DNA from 4 places in the Streptomyces sp. NPDC014733 genome. Region 4 is predicted to be linked to each of the others. Evidence: riboswitches for the same ligand, from Rfam matches in the RefSeq annotation. Region 4 holds a riboswitch; each other region holds the start of a gene.
What was found. A riboswitch is a leader RNA that binds a small molecule or an ion and turns the genes downstream of it on or off. The one in region 4 is predicted to bind cyclic di-AMP.
Positions count from the first base shown of each region.

Region 1: another riboswitch for cyclic di-AMP. It lies ahead of ACF1BH_RS21075 (transglycosylase family protein); the one in region 4 lies ahead of ACF1BH_RS03200 (NlpC/P60 family protein).
Region 2: another riboswitch for cyclic di-AMP. It lies ahead of ACF1BH_RS28135 (M23 family metallopeptidase); the one in region 4 lies ahead of ACF1BH_RS03200 (NlpC/P60 family protein).
Region 3: another riboswitch for cyclic di-AMP. It lies ahead of ACF1BH_RS24775 (C40 family peptidase); the one in region 4 lies ahead of ACF1BH_RS03200 (NlpC/P60 family protein).

Region 1 covers NZ_JBIBYO010000009.1:112,225-117,310, reverse strand. The annotation lists gene eno (phosphopyruvate hydratase) at 1-951, opposite strand, end outside; gene ACF1BH_RS21075 (transglycosylase family protein) at 1,402-2,076, opposite strand; cyclic di-AMP (ydaO/yuaA leader) riboswitch at 2,081-2,289, opposite strand; gene ACF1BH_RS21070 (transglycosylase family protein) at 2,509-3,501, opposite strand; gene ACF1BH_RS21065 (cytochrome P450) at 3,734-5,056, opposite strand.
Region 2 covers NZ_JBIBYO010000017.1:92,943-98,028, forward strand. The annotation lists gene ACF1BH_RS28125 (PP2C family protein-serine/threonine phosphatase) at 1-604, shown strand, start outside; gene ACF1BH_RS28130 (DUF2332 domain-containing protein) at 741-1,847, opposite strand; cyclic di-AMP (ydaO/yuaA leader) riboswitch at 2,236-2,385, shown strand; gene ACF1BH_RS28135 (M23 family metallopeptidase) at 2,398-3,546, shown strand; gene ACF1BH_RS28140 (aldo/keto reductase) at 3,750-4,688, shown strand; gene ACF1BH_RS28145 (hypothetical protein) at 5,066-5,086, opposite strand, start outside.
Region 3 covers NZ_JBIBYO010000012.1:216,382-221,467, forward strand. The annotation lists gene ACF1BH_RS24765 (8-amino-7-oxononanoate synthase) at 188-1,393, shown strand; gene ACF1BH_RS24770 (ATP-binding protein) at 1,668-2,096, shown strand; gene ACF1BH_RS24775 (C40 family peptidase) at 2,113-2,577, opposite strand; cyclic di-AMP (ydaO/yuaA leader) riboswitch at 2,582-2,759, opposite strand; gene ACF1BH_RS24780 (M28 family metallopeptidase) at 3,215-4,156, opposite strand; gene ACF1BH_RS24785 (urease subunit gamma) at 4,681-4,983, shown strand; gene ACF1BH_RS24790 (urease subunit beta) at 5,001-5,086, shown strand, end outside.
Region 4 covers NZ_JBIBYO010000001.1:717,936-723,021, reverse strand. The annotation lists gene ACF1BH_RS03210 (GNAT family N-acetyltransferase) at 1-131, opposite strand, end outside; gene ACF1BH_RS03205 (hypothetical protein) at 244-597, shown strand; gene ACF1BH_RS03200 (NlpC/P60 family protein) at 738-1,883, opposite strand; cyclic di-AMP (ydaO/yuaA leader) riboswitch at 1,891-2,076, opposite strand; gene pcrA (DNA helicase PcrA) at 2,340-4,844, shown strand; gene ACF1BH_RS03190 (peptidoglycan DD-metalloendopeptidase family protein) at 4,916-5,086, opposite strand, start outside.

The sequences.
Region 1 (5,086 bases), on a different contig from region 4:
GGGGTTGGTGACGAAGAGGTCGTCGCCGACGAGCTGGACCTTGGCGCCGAGCTTGTCGGTGATGACCTTCCAGCCGGCCCAGTCGTCCTCGAACAGCGGGTCCTCGATGGAGACCAGCGGGTAGGCCGCGACCAGCTCCTCGTAGTACTCCGTCATCTCGGCGGCGGAGCGCTCCTTGCCCTCGAACTGGTACTTGCCTTCCGTGTAGAACTCGGAGGCGGCGACGTCCAGGGCGAGCGCGATGTCCTGGCCGGGGGCGTAACCGGCCTCGCGGATGGCCTCCAGGATGAGGTCGAGGGCCTCACGGTTGGAGCCGAGGTTGGGGGCGAAGCCGCCCTCGTCGCCCAGGCCGGTGGCCAGGCCCTTGTTCTTCAGGACCTTCTTGAGGGTGTGGTAGACCTCGGCGCCCCAGCGCAGCGCCTCGGAGAAGGACTCCGCACCGATCGGGGCGATCATGAACTCCTGGATGTCGACGTTGGAGTCGGCGTGCGACCCACCGTTCAGGATGTTCATCATCGGGACGGGCAGGACGTGCGCGTTCGGGCCGCCGAGGTAGCGGAAGAGCGGCAGGTCGCTGGCCTCGGAGGCGGCGTGCGCGACGGCGAGGGAGACGCCGAGGATGGCGTTGGCGCCCAGCGAGCCCTTGTTGTCGGTGGCGTCCAGGTCGAACATGGCCTGGTCGATGAGGCGCTGCTCGGTGGCGTCGTAGCCGACCAGCTCCGGGCCGATCTGCTCGATGACGGCGAGAACGGCCTTCTCGACGCCCTTGCCCTGGTAGCGGTTGGGGTCCCCGTCGCGCAGCTCGACGGCCTCGAAGGCTCCGGTGGAGGCACCGGACGGGACGGCGGCCCGACCGGTGGAGCCGTCGTCGAGGCCGACCTCGACCTCGACCGTGGGATTACCTCGCGAGTCGAGAATTTCGCGGGCTACGACGACGTCGATGGACGGCACGTTGTCTCCTTCATGGGTGTCTGGAGTTCTGCGGCACGAGCCTAACGGCCCCCGGGCCTTCCGCTACCTCGCGGCCCGCAGGACGGGACGAAAGGTGCCTCGGACGCCGGGTTCCTGATATTCGACAACGAAGGCCGCGGAACGGAAAAGCAGCTGATAAGGGGCGGGCACGACGCTGTGTCCGGGACCAGGGTACGGAACGGCGAAACCCCGCCTCGGCGCGCGGAGGGCGGCGACGGCGGGGAGCCGGTGCCGCCCCGGGGACGTGCGCGCCGGGCGGGGTATCCCGTGGGGGGAGGTCCGCGGGTGAGCGGGGGCTCCCGGGCGGTGCCGGGGGCCGTGGCCCGCGGGGTCCGGGCGGCAGGCCGCCTCCCGGTCCGGTGTGCCGCGCGTACCGCCGTACGCACGGGATCGGAGGCCGGGAGGGGGCAGAGGCCCGGGGGTGCGGGATCAGACGTGGAGCTTCTGGCCCGGGAAGATGAGGTTCGGGTTGGAGCCGATGACGGACTTGTTGTCCGCGTAGACCGACTTCCAGTTCTTGCCGTGCGCCTTGGCGATCTTGGCCAGGGTGTCGCCGGACTTCACGGTGTAGTTGCCGTGGCCCATGACGTGGTGCTGCGGCGTCGCGGGACGGGACTGCTGCTGCGGGGCCTGCTGCTTCGGCGCCTGCTGCCGCGGGGCGGCCTTGGGCTGCGGGGCCTGCTGCTTGGGGGCGGCCTTGGTGGCGGAGGTGTTCAGGTCGGGGGACGGGCCACCGGCGGTGAGGTTGCCCGCACCGGCGCAGGACCAGGCGCCCGGGCCCTGGATGGCGAGGAGCTTCTCGGCGGCCTGGATCTGCTGGGCCTTGGTGGCCAGGTCGGCGCGGGGCGCGAACTGCGTGCCGCCGGCCGCCGCCCAGCTGGAGGCGGAGAACTGCAGGCCGCCGTAGTAGCCGTTGCCGGTGTTGATCGACCAGTTGCCGCCGGACTCGCACTGGGCGACGGCGTCCCAGGTGGAGACGGAGGCGGCGGAGGCGTTGGTGGCGCCCATCAGCGGGACGGCCACGGCGGCGCCGGCGACACCGGCGAGGGTGGCGACGCGGACGGCCTTGGAGGGGCGACGGTGCTTGGCCTTGTTGATCAGCATGCTTCGTTTTCCTCACCGACGCCTGCGAGGTGAGCTGTCGGGTTCGGGCGGTGTGGATTGCCCGGCCGTGTGACGCGCACACGGCTTCACCCCAAGCCGGTTGACCCGCTTTCACGGGCGGGGCCGGCGCTTACCTTGGGTCCCCCGCTCCTGCCTTCGGCGCTTGCGCGTCGACCACCTTCGCCCACCGGCAGGATTCGGCGTGTGAACGAAGGGCCCGCTTTGGCGAGCGGTCCTGACCGTAAACAGAACCCCCCGTGTCGTTCAAACCCCGCTTTCTGCACCCAGTTGACCGCCAACGGCCGCAGAAGGCACATATTTCCGCAGGTAGGACACGGTGCGGAATCGAAGGGCAGGTCGGGACACCCCGGACGGCGACGAGACCCATGTCTCACTTTCGCCAAAACGGGCAAAAGCCGCCTATCGGCTCGATCAGTGGCCCAGGTCGAGGAGTTGACCTGGGTGGATGAGGTCCGGGTCGGCGCCGATGACGTCCTCGTTGCGCTCGTACAGCGCGGGCCAGCCGCCGGGCAGGTCGCGCGCCTCGACGATGGCTGACAGGTTGTCACCGGAGCGCACGGTGTACGCGCCCTCGTCCGGGTCCGTCCGCTCACCGCCGCGCGAGGCGTGCCGCCCCGGGGCGCGGTCGCCGTCCGCGTCGGCGTCGCTGCCGCCGCGATGGCGCCCGGAGCCGTCGCCGTCACGGGAGCCGCCGGTGTCCGCCGGAGGCGTCGCACGGGACGGGTGCGAGGGCTCGGAGGGGTGCGAGGCGTGGTCGGACGGGTCGGTGGACGGCTCGCCGGACGGGCCGGGCGTACCGGGCCGCTGCGAGCCTTCGGGTGCCTCGGGGGAGCCGGTGGCGTCGGGCGAGGTGGACGGGTCCGGGGAGTCGGACGGGTCCGGGGTGCCCTTCGGGGTGGCCGGGTCGGTGGTGTCCGGCGCCGAGGGCGTCTCCTGGTCGGAGTCGGTGCCGGTACCGGTGTGGGCGTCGTCCGCACCGGCGGGCGGGGTGGTGACGGAGCCACCGGGGTCGACGTCGGGCGCCGCGCCGTCCTCGGTGAGTCCGGCCTCGGACGCGCAGCGCGGCCAGGCCTCGGGGCCGCGGTCGGCGAGGATCGCCTGGGCCACGGCTATCTGCTGGGCGCGGCTGGCCAGGTCGGGGCGGGCCGCGTACTCCAGGCCGCCGTAATCGCGCCACATGTCGAGGGTGAGCTGGAGTCCGCCGTAGAAACCGTTGCCACCGGCGCTGGACCAGATGCCGCCGGACTCGCACTGGGCGACCCGGTCCCAGGTGGAGGTGTCGGCGGCGTGGGCGGCGCCCGCGCCGAGAAGGGGCAGGGCGAGGCCCGCGCCGGTCACACCCGCCGTGACAAAGAGGGCCGGTGCCTGGCGGGGGCGACGGTGTCTGCCGTTGCCGGTGCGCATGCGATTGCCTTTCGAGCGGCGGTTGAGTTGTCCGTCCCGCCGCCCCGGTCCGGCCGCCCGGGATCCGGTACGGCGTCCACCGGGGCGATGGAGCGCTTGTTCGGTGGCAAGGTAACCGGGCTCACGGGGCGTCACAAGCCGGTGTAGCGGAGATCACGTGTAGGTCACGTGGCTGATGGAGCGTCAACTTCCGGGCTGCGGACGGCCGTCCGCGCAGGTGGACGGCGTGTCGTCAGGGGGCCGGGGTGAACTCCACGGGGAGGGCGCGCAGACCGCGCATGATGAGCCCGCCACGCCACCGCAATTCCTCCGGATCCGCCGCGAGCCGGATGTCCGGCAGGCGGGTCAGGAGGGTGGCGAGCGCGGTCCGCCCTTCGAGGCGGGCGAGCGGCGCGCCGAGGCAGTAGTGGATGCCGTGGCCGTAACCGAGGTGCGGGTTGTCGGTGCGGCGCAGGTCGAGGGTGTCCGGGGCGTCGAAGCGCGCGGGGTCGCGGTCGGCGGCGGCGAGCACCACCAGCACCGGATCGCCGACGGCTATCCGCTCCCCGCCGAGCGTCAGCTCCTCGGTCGCGAACCGCCAGGTGGCCAGCTCGACCGGGCCGTCGTAGCGCAGCAGCTCCTCGATACCGGTGGTCAGCACCTCGCGGTCGCCGGCGGCCAGCGACTTCTGGAGGAGTTCACGCTGGTCGGGGGTGCGCAGCAGGGCGTAGGTGCCGTTGCCGATGAGGTTGACGGTGGTCTCGAAACCGGCGAAGAGCAGGATGAACGCCATCGCGGCGACCTCGTTCTCGGTGAGGTGCTCGCCGTGGTCGGAGGCGCGGATCAGGCCGGAGATCAGGTCCTCGTCGGGCGCGGGCTCGGGCGGCAGGACGGCGCGCTTGCGGTGGATCAGCTCGGCGAGGTAGCCGCGGATCTTCTTGACCGCCTTGGCGACGCCGCCGCGCGGCCCGCCGCCGGTGCCGCCCGGCTTGGTGTGGCGGAGCATCATCCCGGCCCAGTCCCGGAAGTCGTCCTGGTCCTCACGCGGGACGCCGAGCAGGTCGCAGATGGCGTAGATGGGCAGCGGGAAGGCGAACTCGTGGATGAGGTCGGCCTCGCCGCGGGCGGCGAAGCCGTCGATGAGCGCGTCGGTCAGCTCCTGGACGCGCGGCGCGAAGGCGGCGACGCGGCGCGGGGTGAACGCCTTGGAGACCAGACGGCGCAGCCGGGTGTGGTCGGGCGGGTCGATGTTGAGCAGATGCGTCATGAGGTTGGCGCTGCGCTCGCCGGGGATGCCGACCTTGCCCTTGCCGTGGGCGCCCTCGCTGTGGTGCACCGGGTTCTTCGACAGCCGGGCGTCGGCGAGCGCCTGCCGCGCGTCGGCGTACCGCGTCACCAGCCATGCCTCGACGCCGCTGGGCAGCTCCGTGCGGTGCACCGGCGCGTGCTCCCGCAGCCAGGCGTAGGCCGGGTACGGGTCGGCGCCGAACTCCCAGGTGAAGAGGGCGGGGGCGGGCGGGGCGGCGGCCGCGGGGTGCGCGGGGCATCCGGGGGCGGTGTCGGGCGTGTGGTGCACCTTTCGACGGTAACCGCTGCTCGGGGCGGT
Region 2 (5,086 bases), on a different contig from region 4:
CGGGGTCCGGCTGATCGTCGGCGACGTGCGGGGGAAGGGGCTGGAGGCGGTCGAGGCGGCGGTGATCGTCATCGGGGCGTTCCGGGAGGCGGCGGAGCAGGAGGCGACGCTGGAGGCGGTGGCCGGGCGGCTGGAGCGGGCGCTCCAGCGGGAGGGGCGGCGGCGCGAGGGCCTCGACCAGTACGAGGGGTTCACCACGGCCGTGCTCGCGGAGATCCCGTCCGGGGAGCGCGCCGTGCTGCGCGTCCTGAACCGGGGGCATCCGCCACCGCTGCTGCTCACCCCGGACGGCGGGCTGCGGACACTGGTGCCCGCGGTGCACGCGCTGCCGCTGGGGATGAGCGAGGTGGCCGGGTGGCCGGACCGCGCGGACGAGCTGTTCTACCCCGCCGGTTCGCTCCTGCTGCTGTTCACCGACGGGCTGACCGAGGCGCGCGACCGGGCGGGGGAGTTCTACGACCCGGTGGCCCGGCTGCGCGGCCGGGTCTTCTCCGGGCCCGACCGGCTGCTGGACACGCTGGTCACCGAGGTCGCCGCGCACACGGGCGGGGCGGGCACGGACGACATGGCGCTGCTGGCGGTGCAGCGGCCGTTGGAGGAGTAGGGCCGGAGCACGGGGGAGTGACGGGGCGCGCGGAGCGCGGGCACGCGCCGGGCGCGCGGGGAGCCCGGGGCCGCCCCGGCACGCGGGGCGCGCGGCCGGCTCCCGCGCGCCGGTACGGCCCCGTGGGCGGAGACCTCTACGCCACCCAGTGGAGGCTCTGGCCGTGTGCCCCCGTCAGGGCCACCGGGCGGTCGTCCAGCGCGAGGGTCAGCAGCTGTTCCCGGTGGCCCGGGGTGAGGCGGCCGGCGGCCGGGGCGGGGAGCCACGGGGTGACGGAGTGGTGTTCCTGGGAGATCCAGTGGCCGCCGCCCGGCCGCCCGGCGAGCAGCGCGCGCACCCGGTCGGCGAACCGCTCCCGGTGCGCGGGCGGCAGATACGGCAGTACCGAGGTGTGAAAGACGACGAGTGTGGCGTCCGCCGGGACCCGCGCCGCCAGCGCCGGCAACTCCTCGACCAGGTCGCCGCGGACGATCTCGGGCCGCGGCGCCGCCCGTACCGCGTCCACCGCCGCCGTCAGCCGCTGTGCCCGCTCCGGGGTGCCCGGCCACACCAGGGACCGTAGCCAGCGCAGCGCCTCGGGGTCGTCCACCGGGTCGAGCGGCGTGAGGTCGATGCCGCCGCGCCACACGATCTCCGGGAGCCGCGCGGGCGTCGCCGCATCCGCCGCGGCCACCCGGTCCTCCCGTCCGACGCGGCACCGGAAGGTGACCGGGCTGTCCGGGGCGCCGAGGACGTGCGCCTCCGGGGACGTGTCCGGCCCGGGGGCCCCTGGGGCGGCGTCCGGCTCGTACGCGTACCGGTAGCGGTCCGGGTGGAGGCAGAGACCGGCCGAGGTGCCGACCTCCAGGAGGGCCAACGGGCCGCGGAGGCGGGCCAGGAGAGGCAGCAAGGTGGCGCAGCGGCCCGGCTCGTTGGTCTGGGTGGAGCGGCTCATGACGACCGCACGGACCTCGTCCCAGTGCCGGATCGTCCACTCGCGCCAGCGGCCGTACGCCGGCTCACCGCGCGGGCCCTGCTCGGCGTGCGGGCCGTCGAGGTGGCGGACGGCCGCCAGCAGGAGGTTGGGCTGCTGCTTGTTGCCCACCGGGAGGGACGCGGCGAGGAGTTCGCACAGCTCCGGGTCCTGCCCGATCCGTGCCGTCAGCTCCTCGTGGGCCGCGCAGCGGCCCCGCGCCTCCCTCCAGGAGAAGTCCCGGTAGCGCGCTGCCAGGGCCTGTGCGTTGTTGACGAAGTCGACGACCATGATCAGACGCTACTGCCCTCACGGAGCGTGAGGAGTGCGCACCCCTCCGCATAACAAGTGATGCACAATCATCCGCAGGCCGTTTCGTGAAGGGTGATCAACTCGACCGGTTTGCACGGACGTTGCCCCGAAAAGTCTTGGCCAAGAGCCGTCGTCGTACGGAGGGGATTCGCGGGATCGCTTGGAAATCGGCCGCGATCTCTATTACTGTCCGATAACGGAGCGCGGTCGTCCCAGCCGTCGCAGAGGCGGCACCGTGCCCCCACGCCGAATCCCGTACGCGCTCTTCAGGTATGCCGGGCACCCAGGCACACCGGTGGTCACTTCCCGCTACGGCGTCTCCCCGCACGCCGATGCGTCGATATTTCGTGAACTGCCGTGACGTGTCCTGTCTTTGCCGCGGTGTCCCGAGCGGCGCCGAGGGAACCGGGGAACCACCTCCATGGGGTGAATCGGACGCCTCGGCCAGAGGCCGCCCGTAGGAGACCTTCCTGCTCCGAACCCGTCAGCTAACCCGGTAGGCGCGAAGGAAGGAAAGGAGTGCGCCCCCGTGGCGTCCAACAGGCTTGCCCCCGAGGCTCCGTCCGCCCACCCCCTCCCCCAGGATCTGCCGGATTCCCTGACCGATACGGCCACCTTCGCTCCGGGCGCGTTCGCCCCGGAGGGCCCCGGCCCGTACGGTGTCGCGGACGACGGTCCCGGCGAGTGGAACCCGACCGAGGAGTCCGTGCGGTCCGTCCGCGGCCGGCACCGCGTCGGGAAGCAGCGCTCCGCGCTGGCCCGCAGCGGCACGGTCCTCGGCGTCGGGGTGATCGCGGCGGTCGGCGCCGGCGGCATGGCGACCGCCGAGGACAAGCCGCCGGTCCCGATCTCCATGCCGGACATCGGCGCCCTCGCCTCCGACGTCACCGGAGCGCTGCCGGCCGCCGAATCGCTGCCCGGCATCGGGCCGTTGCTCGGCTCCGACGACGCGTCCGGCCCGGCCACCACCGCGGCGCCGCTCTCGTCCGCCGGCCTCACCGCCGAGGACGGGCAGGGCACGGGCGCCGGGGAGGCGCTGCGCAGCCGCATCCTCCAGCAGGCCGACACCCAGCAGGAGGCCGGTGAGCGCGACGCCCGGGAGGCCGCCGAACACCGCGCGCTCGCCCGCGCGGAGCAGACCGCCGCGAGCGACCACAAGGAGGCGGTGGCCGACGCGAAGGCGGAGCGCGCCGAGGCCGCGCGCAAGGAGGCGGCCGCCAAGGCGAAGCGCGAGGCCGAGGCCCGCGCGAAGGCCGAGGCCGCGCGCCTGGCCGAGCTGGCCAAGAGCTATCTGCTGCCGGTCACCTCGTACACCCTCACCGCCGGCTTCGGCCAGGCCGGTGACCGCTGGGCCGCCGACCACACGGGCCAGGACTTCGCCGCCCCCACGGGCACGCCCGTCAAGGCCGTCCACTCCGGCACCATCACCCAGGCGGGCTGGGCCGGTGCGTACGGCTACCGCATCGTCCTCACCCTCGACGACGGTACGGAGCTGTGGTTCTGCCACCTCTCGTCGATGGTGAAGACCGGCGGCAAGGTCTCCACCGGCGAGGTCATCGGCCGCGTCGGCGCCACCGGGAACGTCACCGGCCCCCATCTCCACCTGGAGGTCCGTCCCGGTGGCGGCGGCCCGATCGACCCGATGCCGTGGCTGCGGGCCCGGGGTCTGAACGTCTGAGCCCGCTGCGGCCCTGAGGGGAGTCCGGGGCTCGCGTCCGGGGCGCGCGTGAGGACGTCGCGCGCCGGGCCGGGCTCCGGGCCACCACCGCGCGCCGGGCTCCGGGCCGCCCGCGCGGATGGGCTGCCAGGTGTGCCGGGGCCGGTACACCCGGATGCCGCGGCCCGGAAATGCCGCCGCCGCGCGGTGTGTTGAATGACGGCATGACCACACGTAAGCCTCTCGGCTCGCTCTCCGTCTCCCCGCTCTGCCTCGGCGGCAACGTTTTCGGCTGGTCCACCGACGAGGCCGAGTCGTTCGCGGTGCTCGACGCGTACGTCGCCGGCGGCGGCAACTTCATCGACACCGCCGACGCCTACTCGGCCTGGGTTCCCGGCAACGAGGGCGGCGAGTCCGAGACCGTCATCGGCAACTGGCTCGCCGCCCGCGGCAACCGCGACGACGTCGTCATCGCCACCAAGGTCGGTGCCCTCCCCGGCCTCAAGGGCCTCTCCGCCGCCACGATCAAGAAGGCCGTCGAGGGTTCGCTGCGCCGCCTGCGCACCGACCACATCGACCTCTACTACACCCACTACGACGACGAGTCGCTGGAGGTCGGCGAGTTCCTGACCGTCCTCGACGACCTCGTCCGGGCCGGCAAGGTCCGTGAGATCGCCGCCTCCAACATCTCGGCCGCCCGCCTGGAGGAGGCGCTGTCCTTCTCCGAGCGCGAGGGCCTGGCCCGCTACGTCGCCCTCCAGCCGCAGTACAACCTGGTCTCCCGCGACACCTACGAGGGCGAACTGGCCGAGGTCGCCGCCCGCCACGACGTGGGCGCCGTCCCGTACTACGGGCTCGCCTCCGGCTTCCTGACCGGCAAGTACCGTCCCGGCACGGACGTCGACAGCGTCCGCTCCGGCAAGGCAGCCGCCCACCTCGCCACCGACCGCGGCGTCCGCGTCCTGACCGCCCTGGACGCCGTCGCCACAGCACACGGCGCGGAGGTGGCCACCGTCGCTCTCGCCTGGCTCGCCGCCCGCCCCACGGTCACCGCCCCCATCGCCAGCGCCCGCACCACCGCCCAGCTCCCGGCCCTCCTGGCCGTCCAGGACCTCCGGCTCACCGCCGAGGAACAGAAGCTGCTGGACGAGGCTTCGGCGTAGGAAGGGGCGAACGGCCGGTCCGCCCCTGGGGCCGTGCGCCGGGGCGGACCGGCCGGACGCGAGCGGACAGGAGAGATCCGTGGGGAGACGCGTAGGGAGACGCGTGAGGAGGGGAGCTGCCTGTGGACGGGGGCGGGGCGGGCGTGCGGTGCCGCTCCGTGGCTGGTCCCGGCTTTGTCCCGGCTTTGTCCTGGAGAGGCCTTGGGCTGGTGGTGGGGTTGGTGCGGCTCCGTACCCGGTCGTCGGCCGGTTGCCCGGCCCTGGCCGGCGGCGGGTTGCCCGGTGGTGGGCTGTCCGGCGGCGGACCGCCCGATGCTGAACCGCCCGGCGGGGGGCGTCCGGCGGCGGACCGCCCGGCCCCGCCCGGCCTGCCGAGGTCACCCGCGTCGGTCCGCCAC
Region 3 (5,086 bases), on a different contig from region 4:
ACGTACGCCGGTGCCCCTGGCCAAGGAGGATTCCCACAACGCGCCCGGATCGGGGTGTGTGTATCACCACACCCTGAGGCGGTGGAACGACCACTAACGTCTATCGGCAGTCCACAATCGCCAACGACCCCGCCCGTGACGCCGACGGCCCTCGCGGGCGGGGCCGCAAGGGAAGCGAAGGAAGCCGATGCCAGCGGATCCCGCCCTGCCGCCGCCCCGTGACGCCCCCCGCGCCGACGAGGCCCCGCCGGATCCCGGCGCGGCGTTCGACTGGCTCGACGAGGCCCACCGGCAACGGCTGCACGCCGGACTGCACCGCACCCTGCGCCCCCGCTCCGCCCAGTGCGAACTGCTGGACCTGGCGAGCAACGACTATCTCGGACTCGCCCGCCACCCGCTGGTCACCCGCGCCGCCGCCCAGGCCGCGCACCGCTGGGGCGCCGGCGCCACCGGCTCCCGGCTGGTCACCGGCACCACCGAACTCCACGCCACGCTGGAGGCCGAACTCGCCGCGTTCTGCGGCTTCGAGGCGGCCCTGGTCCTCTCCTCCGGGTACGCCGCCAACCTCGCCGCCGTCACCGCCCTCACCGGCACCGGCGCCCTCGTCGTCTCCGACGCGCAGAACCACGCCTCCCTCATCGACGGCTGCCGCCTCTCCCGCGCCCGTAAGGCCGTCGTCGCCCACGCCGACCCAGCCGCCGTGGACGCCGCGCTCGCCGCGCACGGCGGCCCGGCGCTCACCGTCACCGACGCGGTGTTCTCCGTCGACGGCGACGCCGCCCCGCTGCCCGCCCTCGCCGCCGCCTGCCGCCGCCACCGCGCGGGCCTCCTCGTCGACGACGCCCACGGGCTCGGGGTGCTCGGTGACGGCGGGCGCGGCGCCGTGGCCGCCGCCGGGCTCGCCGGGGCCCCGGACACCGTCGCCACCGTGACGCTGTCGAAGTCGCTCGGCTCCCAGGGCGGCGCGGTCCTCGGTCCGGCACGGGTCATCGAGCATCTGGTCAACACCGCGCGGACGTTCATCTTCGACACCGGGCTCGCCCCGGCGGCGGTGGGCGCCGCGCTCGCCGCGCTGCGGCTGCTGCGCCGCGAACCGGAGCGCGCGGCCCGCACCCGCGAGGTCGCCGCCGCGCTGCACCGGCGGCTGACCGCCGCCGGGCTGGCAGCGGTCCGGCCGGACGCCGCCGTCGTCGCGGTCCGCGCGCCGTCGCCGGACGCCGCCGTCCGCTGGGCGGCCGACTGCCGCGCCGCCGGAGTGCTGGTCGGCTGCTTCCGCCCGCCGTCCGTCCCCGACGGCGTCTCCAGGGTCCGGCTGACGGCCCGCGCCGACCTGACGGACACCCAGCTGCGGGCGGCGGTGCGCACCCTGGCGGAGACCGCGCCGCGCGGCTGACCCGCCGGGCGACTGACCCGCCGGGCGGCGCGTGCGCCGGAGCCGCCGTTAGCCGCCGGGTGGCCGTCGCGGGGCCGCGACCCGCTCCCGTACGGGAGGATTCACCGCTTTGGGCGAGAGATATGGGCATTTCGTGGTGGATGACGGGGCGTACCGGCAGCATGGACCGCCGGTCCGCACCCCGGCGTGCGCGGCCGACCCGGTGACCGAGCGGCGTCCCGCCTCCCGCCCGTGCGCCGGATCCGACCCCGGTGGGAAGAAGGACGGCACCGCGATGGCAGATCACCAGGAATCCACCCTGACCCTCCCCGGCGCACCGGAGTCGGTCGCGGCCGCGCGCAGGCACGTTTCCGCGGTGCTCGGCGCCTGGGGCCTGGACCGGGCCGCGCCGCTCACCGACGCGGTCCGGCTGATCGTCTCCGAACTGGCCACCAACGCCGTCCGGCACACCGGTGGCACCTCCCCGTACTTCACCCTCGCCCTGCGGCTCGATCGCGACGAGACGCTGACCGCGGGGGTCACGGACCGCGACCCCCGGCCGCCCCGGCGGCTCGCCGCCGATCTGTGCCGGGACGGCGGCCGCGGGCTGCTCATCGTCGGCCTGCTGGCCGCAGAGTCCGGGGGAGAGGTGACGACGGTGGCGGAGCCGGGCGGCGGCAAGACCGTCCGGGTCCGGCTGCCGTGGCCGCCCGCCGGGGTGTGACGGGCGGCCGCGCCGCTCAGCCGACCCGGCCGTACGACACCGCGCCGGTCCAGATCTTCTCCAGCCGGACGACGGTGCCGGTGCGCGGCGCATGCCAGATGCGGCTGTGACCGGCGTAGATCCCGACGTGGTAGACGCCCCCGCTGCCGTGGAAGAAGACCAGGTCACCTGCCTTGCGGGTGGAGGCGCGGATGTGCCGGGTGCGGTTGTACTGCGCGGCGGCGGTGCGGGGCAGACTCCGTCCGGCGCGCTTGAAGGCGTACTGCGTCAGCCCCGAGCAGTCGAAGCGGTGCGGCCCCCGGGCGCCGTACTGGTAGGGCGCGCCCTTCTTGGACGCGGCGATCCGTACCGCGGTGGCGGAGACGGAGGTGGCGTCGGCACCCGGGGGCAGCGCGACGGTCGCGCCGACGGTCGCGAGTGTGAGAGCGGAGATGGTTCCGGCCCGGGCGACCGCGGCCGGCAGATGCATGCGCACAGTCATGCGCAAACCCTTCGTCAGCCGCCTGCGAAGGAAGACCTGTCGGGTTCGGGCAGGCGAAGGTGCCCGGCCATGCGTACGGCTTCACCCCAAGGGACCCGTCGGCGCAGGGCGTGCGCCCTGGTGCCGTGGTCCCGTCGTGCTCGGGTCCTCCGCTCCTGCCGGTGCGTCCGCGTCGACCTGACATCCGGGACGGCGGCAGGATTCGGCGTCCGCCCGGACCGCCCCGCCGCTGCGGCGGGGGCTTGTCGTCCAGGGGATCGTCACGCATCGGGCGGCCGGATTCCGCGCTGAAATGACGAAGTGTGACATTCGTCACAAATGCGTCAAATGGTGCTTTCGGGGCGTGGTGTGGCGGTCGCCGTATCCGCCCGCGCGCTCCGGACCAGCGGAAAAGCGCACGCACGCGGTGCGCTCCGCACCGGGGTTCCGCAACGCGACGCCCCCGCGACCGCCCGGAACCGGCTGGTCCGTGCGGGCGAGCCCGGTCGGGCGAGGGGCGTCGGGCGCGACCGCCTCCGGGGCGAAGCGCACGGCGGCCGGCCGCCGCCGGGACATGCCGCGGCCCGGCCGCCGGGAAGGGCGACCGGGCCGGGGCCGGCCGGGTGGGGCCGGCCGGTGACGCGCGGGGCGCGGAAGGTCAGGAGCTCAGCTCCCAGATCGCGTGGGCGATGGCGTCGGTGTGGTTGTCCAGTGCGGTGTCGTCGATGTTCTTCGTGGTGTCGCAGGCCTCGTGGTAGCAGGCGTCGAACGCCTTGCCCGCCTCGCCGCCCCACGCCTTGGCCTGGGCGTCGGTCTTGATGTAGTCGGCGCCGGAGAACAGCCCGCCGACCGGGACCCCGGCGTCCTTGAACGGCGCGTGGTCGGAGCGGCCGTCGCCCTCGGTCTCCTTCTCGGTGGCGATGTTCTTGGTGGCGAACCAGTCCTTGAACACCTTCTCCAGCCGCGCGTCGTCGTCGTAGACGAAGTAGCCGGGGTTGGGGGAGCCGATCATGTCGAAGTTCAGGTACGAGTCGATCTTCGCGGTGTCGGCGCCGAGCGAGTCGACGTAGTGGGAGGAGCCGATCATGCCGTCCTCCTCGTCGCCCCACCAGCCGAAGCGCAGGTGCTTGGTGGGCTTGAGGTCCGCCTTGGCGACCGCGAGCGCGACCTCCAGGATCCCGGCCGAGCCGGAGCCGTCGTCGTTGATGCCGGGGCCGGCGGGGACGGAGTCGAGGTGGGCGCCGGACATCACGGTCTTGCTCTCGTCGCCGCCGGGCCAGTCGGCGATGAGGTTGTACCCCTTCTCGCCGCCGCTGGTGAACTCCTGGACCTTCGTGGTGAACCCGGCGGAGTCCAGCTTGCCCTTCACGTAGTCGAGCGACTGCTGGTATCCGGCGGTGCCGTGGGCGCGGGTGCCGTTGTTGGCGTCGGCTATGGACTGGAACTTGGCGAGGTCGGCCTTGACGTCGGCCACCGGGATGTCGGGGGCGGCGGTCGGTGCGGTCGCCTGGGCGCTGGCCGCGACGCCGAGCAGTCCGACGACGGCGGCGCAGGCGCCGGTGGCGAGGGTGAGGCGACGGGTACGGGCGGTGCGAGTCACGGTGTGGCTCCGATACTGGTGTGGGGGGTGGTGCGGAGCGTTTGACGCGCACATGAGGATCGTGAGCGATCTCCGCCCCGTCAAGGGCGGATACCGGACAGTGGTGTTCGTCGAGCGGTGCCGGGTCCGGATTGCCCGGAGCATCCAATTCGCCGCGCCCGGGACGGGGTGTCCGTTCGGTCCGGCGGGCGTTCCGGTGTGTGGAATTCGCCACCGCATTCCGGCCGTCGGGAATTCCTGCGGCGGGAAATCCGGAAGGGGAAATCGGTCGCCACTCGGTAACTCCCGGTAAGGGAAGTGCCCGCACTCCAGCGCTGAGAAGGGTTCCGCAGGTGGCCGGACATGTAACGCCACGGAAATGGGCCCGAACTGGGCTCTGCGGGATGGGGTGTTGATGACCTCTTGCGGAGGCACGGTTTGCTTTCCCTTTAGTCGCTGTGTGATACATCTACCCATGCGGGCGTGTCCACGCCTGTGACCTGGGCGAACGCATACCCGGGCAGGAAGTCTGTGAGGTGGAACGTATGCAACTGACCCCGCATGAGCAGGAACGCCTGATGATTCATGTGGCAGCCGACGTGGCCGAAAAGCGACGGGCACGGGGGCTGAAGCTCAACCACCCGGAATCCATAGCGTTGCTGACCGCCCACATCCTCGAAGGGGCTCGCGACGGCCGTACGGTCGCCGAGCTGATGTCCTCCGGGCGCCAGGTGCTCACCCGCGACGACGTCATGGACGGCGTCCCGGAAATGATTCACGACGTGCAGGTCGAGGCCACCTTCCCCGACGGCACCAAGCTCGTCACCGTTCACGAACCCATCAACTGACCGCGGGAGAGCAGAACATGATCCCGGGACAGATCCTCTACGCCGACGAGCCGGTCCGCCTCAACGAAGGCCGCCCCCTCACGCGCATGACCGTCCTCAACTC
Region 4 (5,086 bases):
CGCGGCGCCGGGTGGGTGCGGGCCCGCGCCCACCCGTGTGCCCAGACCTCGATGACCCGTACGAGACCGGCCCGGTCGGCGATGCCCACCGAGCCCCCTGAACCGGCGCCCTTGCCGTTCCCCAGCTCCATGCGCCGCAGCCTAGAACCGGCCCCACGGCGCGGACAGGCCACGAACAGGCCAGGAACAGCCGCGACGAGGCCCCCCGAAGGTGTTATGGGGGAGACCGTTACGATCCGTCGTATGGACGTAGTAATCAATGTCTTCGTCGGTCTGCACATCATTGGTATCGCCTCCCTGCTGGGGGGCTTTCTCACGCAGATGAAGGCGATGGGCGCGGGCACCGCCCGGTTCGTGCCGGCGATGCTGCACGGTGCGCTGACGATGCTGGTCACCGGCGTCGCGCTGGTCGGCCTGAACCAGGCCCAGGGCAGCTCCGTCGACAACATCAAGATCGGCGTCAAGCTGGCCGTCCTGGTCGTCATCCTGGGGCTGGTCTACGTCAAGCGGGACGAGGAGAGCATCGCCAAGCCGCTGTTCGGCACGGTCGGCCTGCTCACCATGGTCAACATCTTCATCGCGGTGCTCTGGACCTGAGCCCGACCGGGGCGCGCGGCCGCATCCCCCGCGCCCCCGGCACACTCCGCGTACGCCTCCGGCCCGGCCCCTCACCGAGGGACCGGGCCGGAGCCGTGCAACCGGGGAGGCGCGCGGTGCGACGGCCTCCCCGAGGGGCGTCACGCGGGGCGGACGCTGCCGTAGATCGGCATGTAGTAGATCGACTCGATGCGGACGCTGGCGCCCGGCTTCGGGGCGTGGATCATCTTGCCGTCGCCGATGTACATCCCGACGTGGCTGATGTCGTTGTAGAAGAACACCAGGTCACCGGGGGCGAGGTCCTTGGTGGCGACGCGCTGGCCGACCTTGACCTGGTCCCACGTCGTACGCGGCAGGCTCACCCCGGCCGCCTTCCACGCGGCCTGCGTCAGCCCGGAGCAGTCGTAGGAGTTGGGGCCGGTGGCGCCCCAGACGTACGGCTTGCCCATCTGGGCGCGGGCGAACGCGAGCGCCTTCTCGGCCTTGGTGCGGTACGAGCCGTCGGCCGGGCCGCCGCCCTGGCCCGGGTCGGTCGTGCCCGTACCGGGGGAGCCGGTGTCCGCGCCGCCGCCGGGCTGCTCGTGCTGCTTGCGCTCCTCCTCCTCGGCCTTGCGGCGGGCCGCCTCCTCCTTCTGGCGCTCCAGCTCCGCCAGCCGCGCCTTCTCCTGGGCGGTCAGCTCGGAGAGCAGCTGGCGGGCCTCGGCCAGCTTGCCCTGGACCGTCCGCTTGGAGCCGGCCAGCTCGGACCGCGACTCCTGGAGGCGGTCCAGGCTGCGGGTCGCCTCGGCCCGCTGGTGGGCGGCGGCGGCCTGTTGCTCCTGGTAGGCGTCGACGGCCTGCTGCTGCCGCCCGGTCAGCCGCTCCATCAGATGGCTGCGGTCGGCGAACTGCTGCGGGTCCTTGGAGAACATCAGCTGCGCGGTGGTGCTCACCCCGCCGCTGCGGTACTGCGCGGCGGCGAAGGTGCCCAGCTCCCGGCGGGCCTCGTTGAGCTTGCCGGTGCGGCGCGCCGCGGCGTCCTGGAGGTCGCTGACCTCGGACCGCCGCGCGTCGACGCGCTCCTTGACGGCGTTGTACTTCTGGGTCGCGACCTCGGCCTGGCGGTAGAGGGTGTCGACCTTCTTCTTGACCTCTTCGACGGTCGGCTTCGGGGAGCGGGGGGACGCCTCGGCAGACTGCGAGAGCAGGGTGACCGTGGCGAGGGCCGCGGTCGTCAGGCCGGCGGCCGTCCGGCGGCTGCCGGGCGAGATGAGGACGCGGGTACGCGGCTTGCGGTGCGACGGCAAGGCCGACGACTCCTTCCGTGGACCGCCTACCGGGTTAGCTGTCGGGTTCGGGCGGTGTCGCAGACGGAAGGCTTGCCCTACGGTCCGTACGTGCGCACGCGCGCGGCCGTACCGACCGATTCACCCCGGTGGTGCTGATGGGTCCCCGGCTCCGGGTGCCGTGGGGCAGGGCCGGACTCGGCGGAGGCGGCCCGTGCGGACGCTGTCGTCCACGGGATGCGGGCAGCCCGAGCGTGAACCTAGCCAACTCGTGTGGCTCCTGTGAAGGCAGATGTTCGATTTGCCCGAAACCTTTTCGTGGCCTGTGTGCATGAGGTGACGTTCGTGTGGGCAGGGCGAGGCTTCTGCGTGGAATGCCGGGTTCCCGGGGCGACGCGGAGCGGAACGCCCCGGACTTCCGGCCTTTCCCCGGCTCCGGCCCCGACTGTCAGTGGGGCGGCCTAGACTCGGTGGGCGATGAGCAGCCTCTTTGACGACAGCTTCCTGGCGGACCTCGCCCCCAAGGACGAGGAGCCCCCGCCGCCCCCCGAGGACGAGCACGGCCCGGCCCCGGAGGAGGTCCCGCACGACCTCTTCAGCGGGAAGTTCGACGCCCCCGTACCCCGGGACGCGCACTACCGCGACGGCGCCGCCCGCCCCGCGGTCGACCCGGCCACGCTCCTGGAAGGGCTCAACGACGCCCAGAAGGCCGCCGTGGTGCACTCCGGCGGCCCGCTGCTGATCGTCGCCGGAGCCGGTTCCGGCAAGACCCGGGTGCTCACCCACCGCATCGCGCACCTGCTCGCCGCCCGCGGCGTCCACCCCGGCCAGATCCTCGCGATCACCTTCACCAACAAGGCCGCCGGTGAGATGAAGGAGCGCGTCGAGGAGCTGGTCGGCCCCCGGGCCAACGCCATGTGGGTCTCCACCTTCCACAGCGCCTGCGTCCGCATCCTGCGCCGCGAGTCCAAGCACCTCGGCTTCACCTCGTCGTTCTCGATCTACGACGCCGCCGACTCCAAGCGCCTGATGGCCCTGGTCTGCCGCGATCTCGATCTCGACCCCAAGCGGTTCCCGCCCAAGTCCTTCAGCGCCAAGGTCTCCAACCTCAAGAACGAGCTCATCGACGAGGAGACCTTCGCCGGACAGGCGGCCGACGGCTTCGAGAAGACGCTGGCCCAGGCGTACGCGCTCTACCAGGCGCGGCTGCGCGAGGCCAACGCCCTGGACTTCGACGACATCATCATGACGACCGTCAACCTCCTCCAGGCGTTCCCGGACGTCGCGGCCCACTACCGCCGCCGCTTCCGCCACGTCATGGTCGACGAGTACCAGGACACCAACCACGCGCAGTACACCCTCGTGCGCGAGCTGGTCGGTCCGGCCGAATCCGCCGCCGAGCTGTGCGTCGTCGGCGACGCCGACCAGTCGATCTACGCCTTCCGCGGCGCCACGATCCGCAACATCCTCCAGTTCGAGGAGGACTACCCGGACGCCACGACGATCCTGCTGGAGCAGAACTACCGCTCCACCCAGACCATCCTCTCCGCCGCCAACGCCGTCATCGAGCGGAACGAGAACCGCCGCCCCAAGAACCTCTGGACCGAAGCCGGCGAGGGCCCCCGCATCACGGGGTACGTCGCCGACACCGAGCACGACGAGGCCCAGTTCGTCGCCGAGGAGATCGACCGCCTCACCGACGCGAAGGACGCCCGCGCCGGAGACGTCGCGATCTTCTACCGCACCAACGCCCAGTCCCGCGTCTTCGAGGAAATCCTCATCCGCGTCGGACTGCCCTACAAGGTCGTCGGCGGCGTCCGCTTCTACGAGCGCAAGGAGGTCCGCGACATCCTCGCGTACCTGCGGGTGCTCGCCAACCCGGAGGACACCGTCCCGCTCCGCCGGATCCTCAATGTCCCCAAGCGCGGCATCGGTGACCGCGCCGAGGCGATGATCGACGCCCTGGCACTCCGCGAGAAGATCAGCTTCCCCCAGGCGCTGCGCCGCGTCGACGAGGCGTACGGCATGGCCGCCCGCTCCGCCAACGCCGTCCGGCGCTTCAACACCCTGATGGAAGAGCTGCGCACCATCGTCGAGTCCGGCGCCGGACCGGCCACCGTCCTCGAAGCGGTCCTGGAGCGCACCGGATACCTGGCCGAGCTGCAGTCCTCCACCGACCCGCAGGACGAGACCCGGATCGAGAACCTCCAGGAACTCGCCGCCGTGGCCCTGGAGTTCGAGCAGGACCGCGTGGCCGGCCCCGCCGCGGAGGGCGCGGACGCCGATGCGGAGGAGCCCGTATCCGGTGGCACGCTCGCCGACTTCCTGGAGCAGGTCGCACTGGTCGCCGACTCCGACCAGATCCCCGACGAGGACGAGGACGGCAGCGGCGTCGTCACGCTCATGACCCTGCACACCGCCAAGGGGCTGGAGTTCCCGGTCGTCTTCCTCACCGGCATGGAGGACGGCGTCTTCCCGCACATGCGCGCCCTCGGCCAGACCAAGGAGCTGGAGGAGGAGCGCCGCCTCGCCTACGTCGGCATCACCCGCGCCCGCGAGCGCCTCTACCTCACCCGCTCCACGATGCGCAGCGCCTGGGGACAGCCGTCGTACAACCCGCCGTCGCGGTTCCTGGAGGAGATCCCCGCGTCGTTCGTCGACTGGCGGCGCACCGGCCCGGCGACCCCGTCCGCGACGATGGGCGGTATGCGCTCCGGCGGCAGCGGGGGCGGCGGCGGTCTCAGCTCCGGTTTCGGTACACCGCGGGCCAAGAGCGGCCCCAGCGGGTTCGCCACCCGGCGGGGCAACGACCGCCCGGCGGTGGCGCTCACCGTCGGCGACCGCGTCACCCACGACAGCTTCGGCCTCGGCACGGTCACCGGCGTCAAGGGCAGCGGGGACAACGCCGAGGCGACGATCGACTTCGGCGGTGAGAAGCCCAAGCGGCTGCTGCTGCGGTACGCCCCGGTCGAGAAGCTGTGAAAAAGGCCCGGCCCTCAGGGGGCCGGGCCACCACGCGGGCGCCTGCCGGAGTGACCGGCGGGCGCCGGACGTCAGTTGGGGTTGAGCCCGTGGCTCTGCAGCCACGGCAGCGGGTTGATCGGCGAGCCGCCGCCCGGCCGCACCTCGAAGTGCAGATGCGGGCCGGTGGAGTTGCCGGAGCTGCCCGAGTACGCGATCTGGTCCCCGGCCTTGACCGAGCCGGAGCGGATCTTGGTGCTGCT